DNA from 2 places in the Rummeliibacillus sp. SL167 genome. Region 1 is predicted to be linked to the other one. Evidence: predicted binding sites of a transcription regulator. Region 1 holds the regulator's gene; the other holds the start of a gene.

What was found. The regulator LexA, encoded in region 1, represses DNA repair genes until DNA is damaged. The targets are predictions, from matches to a motif close to CGAACATATGTTCG.
Region 2: the regulator LexA is predicted to act here: its motif matches at 2,423-2,436, upstream of uvrB (excinuclease ABC subunit UvrB).

Annotation. Positions count from the first base shown of each region.
Region 1 is NZ_VCBM01000001.1:1,629,796-1,634,243, forward strand. It holds gene FEZ13_RS07335 (aminotransferase-like domain-containing protein) at 1-1,016, shown strand, start outside; gene FEZ13_RS07340 (YneB family resolvase-like protein) at 1,167-1,829, opposite strand; gene yneA (cell division suppressor protein YneA) at 1,819-2,139, opposite strand; gene lexA (transcriptional repressor LexA) at 2,307-2,921, shown strand; gene FEZ13_RS07355 (globin-coupled sensor protein) at 3,515-4,448, opposite strand, start outside.
Region 2 is NZ_VCBM01000001.1:2,064,839-2,069,286, reverse strand. It holds one part of gene prfB (peptide chain release factor 2) at 1-136, shown strand, start outside; gene FEZ13_RS09325 (YhjD family protein) at 1,116-1,493, shown strand; gene FEZ13_RS09320 (competence protein ComK) at 1,459-2,031, opposite strand; gene uvrB (excinuclease ABC subunit UvrB) at 2,512-4,448, shown strand, end outside.

The DNA of each region.
Region 1 (4,448 bases):
AAAAACTAACCTTTCATGAAAAAGATATTGGTTATTCTTCTCCACAGGGGAGTGACGAATTACGAATGGCGATCTGCCAATATGTAAAAAAACGTGGAATTACAACTACACCTGACAATATACTCATTGTTTCTGGTGCACTTCAAGCTCTTCAATTAATGGCATTGGGATTATTTGAATCAGGATCGATTGTCTTTCAAGATAGCTGTTCATATTTGAATTCCATTCATCCATTTCAATCATTTGGTATGCGAATGAAATCCATTAAACGTGATGAGTCTCTAGAAAAGACATTATGTTCATTCAAAAAGAATCGGCAATCTATATACTATACTGTCCCTACCCTTCATAATCCGACCGGAACTGTTTGGACAGCAAAGGAAAAACAAAATTTCTATGAAATGTGTAAATCTCTTCGAATACCTATCATAGAAGACGATGTTTATGCTGAATTATTGTTTGATACTCCTCTTCCGTCAATCAAATCTTTAGATTCTTCTGGACAAGTATTATATGTCAGTAGTGTTTCTAAAACATTAAGTCCAGGGTTACGCATAGGCTGGATTATTGGACCAACCCCTGTTATAAAACGACTGGCTGATATTAAAATGCAAATGGATTATGGTTCTAGTGCAATTTCGCAAAAAATCGTTACTTATTGGCTTACATCAGGACTTTATGAAAGGCATTTAGCTGAATTAGGATCTCAATTAAAAATACGTGCGGCATTTACCGAATCCATACTTCACAAATACTTTCATACAATTGCTACATGGGAAAAACCATTGGGAGGATTTTATATTTGGTTAAGATTTAATGAACCGATTGTTACAAAGGAATTCTTTTTAAAGTTACTTAAAGAGAAAGTATTGATCAATCCAGGCTATATCTATGATGTAGAGGATGCACATCATATTCGTCTATCTTTTGCCTATGCTTCTTATGAAGAATTAGAAAAAGCATTAATGATTTTATATACAGAAAGTATGCTGATATTTAAAACGAAAAGGCAGTAGAATTTCTTAACCGAGATTCTGCTGCCTAATCATTTTGTCAAATATCCATTCTCAGTCGAGTTGATATCTAATATTGTCCGTAAAATATACGATTTTTAACTATTACACTTTATACTTTAATGGAATCTTCTTAACATACCTGATCTATTTTCAATTTTTAAGGTTTTGCTCTTCTTCATATTCTTTATAACGCCTATGAACGGTAGCCTTGCTTATTTGGAATCCAAGTCCTTTTAATGTTGCAGTAATTTCCTCAAAAGTCATCCCCTTCTCTCTTAAATGAACAATCTGTTCGATTGGTGCATCAATTCTCTCCCTACCTTCCACATTGCCGCGGTCTTTTAAGTTATTTTCTGGCCTATAACCATTTTGCACAGCCCTTTTCATGCCACGCCGTATCTTTGCATTATGCAATTTTCGTTGATATTCTTCAACAATGGCTAAAATTTCGAGGAGCATTGTATCCATTTCATTTAATTTGATAGTGCCAGCATCACTTAAAGTAAAGATATCCACATTCAACTTTTTAAGCAAATGTAAAACAGCCATTCGACCATTACCACGTCCTAAACGTGTTTCATCTTGGATAAATAAATTCATAATGTGATATTCCTTTACAAAATCCAGCAATTCCAGTAAGCCTTCGCGTTCTATGTCATACCCGCTATGTCTATCTTTAAATACTGCTACTACCTCATAACCCTTTGACTGTGCAAATGCTCTCAGCTCAATTTCCTGTCTCTCAATCGACGTATCTTGTGTTTCCTTTTCTGTACTTACTCGACAATAAAGTACTGCTTTTTTATTCGTCATTTTTGTCACTTGCCAATACTACTTCTTTGTTTGTTGAATCAGATTGTTTATGGTCAGGAATGATTAAAGTATGACCAGCAATAATTTTATCATCTATAATATTATTCTCATTTTTTACTAGACGAACCCACTCAGCATTAGATAAATTTCCTTTGTATCGATCAGACAGAGACCAAAGTGTATCACCTTCTTGTACCTTAATATTTGTATATGTTGTTGTATCTCTATTAATTAGAAGTAGAATAGCCATAAAGATGACTGCAAATACCATAAACAATGCCGTATTTTGATTTCTTTTAACCCAATTCATACAAATCTCCCCTTCATCGAATGTTTGTTCGGAATATATGTTCTTAATATAAAACGAACATTTGTTTTTGTCAAACACTTTTTTCGAACTTATGTTTGCTTTGTTTGTTCGGTAATGCTATACTAAATTTAACAATTAGCAGGAAACTAAGATAAGAGGTGAACAGATTGAAAAAAATATCAAAAAGACAAGAAGATATACTAGAGTTTATTAAAGAGGAAGTTCGCACAAAGGGATACCCACCTTCCGTCCGAGAAATTGGAGAGGCTGTGGGGTTAGCTTCGAGTTCTACTGTACATGGCCACCTAAATCGTCTTGAAAGCAAGGGACTCATTCGTCGTGATCCTACAAAACCTCGTGCAATAGAGATATTGGACCAAGACAATATTACAAAACAAGGTGTGATTCATGTACCTCTAGTTGGAAAAGTAACGGCAGGTATGCCGATCACTGCCATTGAAAATATAGAAGAGTATTTCCCGATTCCAGATTTTTATGGCACTTCAGATGATCACATCTTTATACTTGAAATTATGGGTGAATCAATGATTGAAGCTGGTATTTTAGATGGTGATTATGTGATTGTCAAACAACAATCAACTGCCGATAATGGCGATATTATTGTGGCTATGACTGAAGAAAATGAAGCAACAGTAAAACGTTTTTTTAAAGAAGATGGATATTTCCGCCTTCAACCTGAAAATTCTTCTATGGCCCCTATCATTGTGGAAAAAGTTTCTGTACTTGGTAAAGTGGTTGGTTTATACCGAAACGTCCACTAATCTTTTATATGAAAAAGCATCCAAAACTATTCTAATTAAATAGATTTGGATGCTTTTCTTCATATAATCACTCAACTGACCTTATAAAGCGAAACTTTCATCAGTGTGGGGTTTTCTTCATCCTCGACTGAACTAGAGGAACTCAGGCGTTGTCACGTCCTGTGCCAACGTCTGAGTGACCAACATCTTGCCCGCCCTAACCAATCGGGCGCATGCGGCAGTTGTTCTCCCTCTTAACTTCTTTACTTTCGCTGAATTTTGAGCGGGAAGTATTACTGCCTATTAATACGGGATAAATATTGATATTTTACTAAATCGCTTTTTTATAAAAATGCCCGTATTCAATATCCTCTTCACATGTGATCACAAAAAAATCGTTTTCCTCGTTTGCATTATTTAAATAGTAAAAAATAAAAACGATGAGAATCCTTTATACTTATTCAAGCTCAAAGTAGTCAAAATTCTATTTTTAAACATTATCACTTCTTTTTAACAACCTTATGAATAAGGCATGTTATGTTAATGAAAGAATACAAAGCTATATTTTAACTTATTTTGCACAACTTTATCTGAAACTTTATTTCTATGTTACTCTACTTCATTTGTTTAGCAATTTCATTTAAATGATCAGTAGATACCGCCACGTCACTGACACCATTTGAAATTTCTTCGATGACAGTAACGAGTGATTGCAATTCTTCATCGATCTTCACACTGCCCTTTTTAATTTGTTCCATAAGTGTAAACACTTGATCAAAAAATTGATCGAGTTGTGTAATTTCTTTGACCCCATCGGATACTAAATCGTTCGCTTCAGCAACTGATCCAGTGACTCCTTCAATCCCCTTATTCGTATCAGAAATTAGCGTACTGACGTTAGCTAAACTGCTTTTTGTTTGTACAGCAAGTTTTCTAACCTCATCTGCAACTACAGCAAAGCCTTTTCCATGTTCTCCAGCACGTGCAGCCTCAATGGCAGCATTTAAAGCTAAGAGATTTGTCTGATCGGCTATAGAAGAAACGATTCCTGTAACATCTTGAATTTTTGCTGACGTCCCTTTAAGGATCCCGATCTGCTCGTTCACTTCATCCATACGTATTTCAATCTTTTTCATCGCTTCCATTTGAGCATTAAGACGCTGTTGGGCATCCAAATATTGTTGTTCGATTTCTTGTACGGATAAAGAACTTTCTTTTGCAACAGATACTAATTGGACTGACTGCCCAGACACCTGTTGTAAGGACACACTTGCTTGCTCTGTAATGCATGCAAGCTCTTCTGCCATGTCATGCACTTCATTTTGAGCTTTCTCTTTTTCCATCTGTGATATTTTCTTGACTCTTTCATTTTCCTTATCATAGGCTTCCAATACAATAACCTGCTCTATAGATAAAATTTTATTGAGAGCATTGGAAAATGCTGCATATTCTTCTTTACTTGTCGTATTTTCAAAAACAATCTCATTTAAACTGTTTGTTAAATCTGCAAATGCGAGCATATACCATTTTGGTTGCAATCCTATTCTG
Region 2 (4,448 bases), 440 kb from region 1:
AATCCGCTCCTATGTATTTCACCCATATTCGATGGTTAAGGATCATCGCACTAATACCGAAACTGGAAATGTCCAAGCGGTTATGGATGGAGACATTGACCAATTCATCAACGCTTACTTGCGCTCACAATTGTAATGTAAAAATGAAGAAGGCTCATATTTCATAACTTTCTCTGATCTATATTAACAGACAGTAAGTCCCCAACATCAATAATCAAGTATAAGCTAGAGGGTAGTTGAGGGAGAGACTGTCTGTAAAAGGAAGAAGAAAGAAAAAAGCAAAATGTTGCCCCCATCAGTAGTTGAGGGAGAGACTGTCTGTAAAAGCCTAATTGGTTTGGCTAACATACAATAAGAGATAAAGAAAATAAATTTTGCTGATAGTAGAAATCGACAATCAAATAAACAAAAAGTACAATTCAGTGATGTGAATTCCAAAAGTTAGGTCGGAAAATCTATCTTTTAAGATTTCACCTCAATTTGAATTGTACTTTTTTACTTTGCGTGCGGATAAATGCGGATGACATCTTCTTACAGCTGACAGGCGTGCTGATTAGGAAAAAACAGATGATAAATTAAGCATAATTCTAAAAAAACACGTATTTTTAGCTCCATTTATACTGATCCTTGTTACGGCTAACCTGTTTTCTTCGAACGGTGCTTACTCGGTGAAGACGATTCAATGTCCTGCGGAAAGAGCAAATATCCTTTCCGAGAGAGCGAATAAAGTTCCCGAAAGAGCGAATAAATCCCCGGAGAGCGAATAAATCCCCAGAGAGCAAATAAATCTTCGGAAAGAGCAAATATCCTTTCCGAGAGAGCGAATAAATCCCCGGAGAGCGAATAAATCCCCAGAAAGAGCAAATAATCCCACGAACGAACAGTTGAGATACCTCAGCTTTGCTAAGGAAGCTCAACGTTCCGCCCGCAGGAAAGAGAGCAAGCCATAGCGGAAATCAACGAATACACAATATCTTGTGGAGAAAATTGAATCATCAACTTACTTTAATGCAGAACTTCAATTAAGAACATCTGTTTCTTTTTAACTTGTCAAAAATTTAGGATCGTTGTAAAATATAAAATAGAACATTTGTTCTTTATTTGGAGGTGGAATGATGTTAAAATTATCAAAAGAAGCAATCCAAATGCTAGAACAGGTTATTTACTTACCAATGGTTTTGCAGATTCTCCAAAGAGACTATCAAGCGTTTGAACAAGGAACCTTTAAATTGAAACAGCCCTATTTAAAATTAGTTGAGCAGACGATCCAATATGTTCAAAAGGAACTTGCGAATACGAAACGCTATTTGCGAAAAAATCAACTACAAGTATTACGTGGGGAACGAGATGACCTGTTTTCAGAATATATTTTTATACACCAGCGTGTACAAGATTCACGCCGTTATTCGAATATCCGTTTGCGTAACCATGTAGAAGAATTATTGTCCTATTATTTAACTAAGGCGCAAGAAATAAGTCAGTGCGAGCAGTAAATAGTAATTCGAGTGGATGATGTTTCCGCAGTATATCATCCATATGACGAAAATATAAAATGGACGCATAGTATTGCTGTCTCGAAAGAGTGACAAAACTAATCTGTTCTTCCGTGTAGACATCGTTCTTAAAATGCAGACCGATACCGTCGTGATCACCAATGATAGAATGCCCTCTGAAATTTTGCCATAAGATCCATGAATTGTGCTTCTTTTTAGGAGAAGCTGTAGGAAAGAAAATATAAAATTGGTTAATAAGCGATAAAACAATAGGGAGTTTAATCATATTTTCCTCTCTACTATTTTTGAGATGAACATTTTTGAAAATGCTGTTGGAATATTCTAAAGTAGCATCTAATTTAGTTCCTAAAGATGCACAAATCCGATTCATTAAACGGATTATTGTGCAGGGTACCACATATGTTTTTTCTAATTCTAAAATGAGCGAATAGTTATGACCATCCAAAACAATTGGTTTCAGCATGCAAATATTCGGTGTTAAACAAAAATCATAAAGATTAACGATTTCGTATTCCATCATACTTTCCTCCTTTGAGATTCTTATATCTTTTGCCAAAGAAATAGGTAATGGCCATTAATCGAATATGAATTGTATATGATATCACCAGCTTTCAACTGAAAATATGATGAGAAAATAAAAAGTTTGCAAATTCTTGATGTTTTTCCTATACTATCAAACAGTATTTGGCACACAAAAATGACAAAAGTAATCATTTAATTGGTAAAAAGGACGGTTTATCTGAACCAAATGAATAGTTTGATTGGAGCGAAAAGTTCTAAATAAACTGTTTTTTATTTGTTTTTTCGCAAAACTTTGCCAAAAATAAATCAAAAATAAATATTGAAATAACCTATATTCCTGTTTTTGGATAATTAAAGTGATTCAAGTAAGAAAGTTGTATAACGCTAAAACATATGTTCGTTATTTTCTCGATATTTGGTAACAGCTATGTTAAAATATAGCCATTAGATGGTAACGTGCGAGGAGGAAGAAAATATGGGGCAAGAATTTGATTTGCATTCGAACTATAAACCAAGTGGAGACCAACCAACTGCCATTCGTCAACTTGTGGAAGGTGTGCAACAGGGTAAAAAGCACCAAACGCTACTTGGAGCAACGGGAACAGGGAAAACTTTCACTATTTCGAATGTCATAAAAGAAGTGAAAAAGCCAACTCTTGTCATCGCACATAACAAGACACTTGCGGGACAGTTATACAGTGAATTTAAAGAGTTTTTTCCCAATAATGCGGTAGAGTATTTTGTCAGTTATTATGATTACTACCAACCAGAAGCGTATGTGCCACAAACAGATACGTACATTGAAAAAGATGCTAGTATTAATGATGAAATTGATAAGCTTAGACATTCTGCTACATCGTCATTGTTTGAAAGAGAAGATGTCATTATTATTGCATCCGTTTCTTGTATTTATGGTTTAGGTAATCCGGAAGAATATCGAGAAATGGTCGTTTCTATTCGAACAGGCATGGAAATTGAAAGAAATCAATTATTACGAAAATTAGTAGATATTCAATACGAACGAAATGATATCAACTTTACTCGTGGTAAGTTTAGAGTTCGAGGAGATGTAGTTGAGATTTTCCCAGCTTCTCGCGATGAACGATGTATCCGAATTGAGTTTTTTGGAGATGAAGTCGATCGAATTCGTGAAATCGATGCACTGACTGGTGAAGTATTAGGCGATCGTGAACATATCGCTATCTTCCCAGCTTCCCACTTCGTTACACGTGAAGAGAAATTAGTAAAAGCCATTGAAAATATAGAAGATGAATTAAAAAATCGATTAGCAAAACTACGCGCAGAAGATAAATTATTGGAAGCCCAACGATTAGAGCAAAGAACAAATTATGATTTGGAAATGATGCGTGAAATGGGTTTTTGTTCAGGAATTGAAAACTATTCACGTCATTTAACATTGCGAGAGCCAGGAGTAACCCCCTATACATTACTAGATTATTTCCCTGAGGATTTTTTATTAGTTATCGATGAAAGCCATGTTACATTACCGCAAATTCGAGGGATGTACAATGGCGACCAGGCGCGGAAAAATGTATTAGTAGATCATGGATTCCGTTTACCCTCAGCATTGGATAATCGGCCATTAAGATTTGAGGAATTTGAAAAACATATTCATAATGCCATTTATGTATCGGCAACACCAGGACCTTATGAGTTAGAACATACGCCTGAAACAGTTGAGCAGATCATTCGTCCAACGGGTCTACTGGATCCAGAGATTGAAGTACGTCCGATTGAAGGACAAATTGACAATCTGATCGATGAAATTCAACAACGTGTTGAACGAAATGAACGGGTACTCGTCACTACATTAACGAAAAAAATGTCAGAGGATTTAACGGATTATTTAAAAGAAATGGGCATCAAAGTTCAATATTTACATTCCGAAATCAAAACATTGGAACGAATTGAAATCATTCGTGAATTACGACTCGGCACTTATGATGTTTTAGTGGGCATTAACTTGTTGCGTGAAGGTTTAGATATTCCAGAGGTTTCATTGGTAACCATTTTAGATGCAGATAAAGAGGGTTTCTTACGTTCAGAACGTTCCCTTATCCAAACAATTGGACGTGCTGCTCGTAATGCGAATGGACATGTTATTATGTATGCTGATCAAATAACAGACTCCATGAGAAAAGCGATTGAGGAAACCAATCGCCGACGTACTATTCAGATGGCCTATAATGAGAAAAATCATATTATACCGAAAACCATTCAAAAGGAAATTCGGGATGTCATTCGTGCAACACAGGCGGCAGAAAAATCAGAATCATACTTAACGAAAGCAACAAATGGTAAAAAGTTAACGAAAGCTGAAAAGACAACATTACTAGAATCATTAGAAAAAGAAATGAAAGAAGCGGCAAAAGCACTCGATTTCGAGCGTGC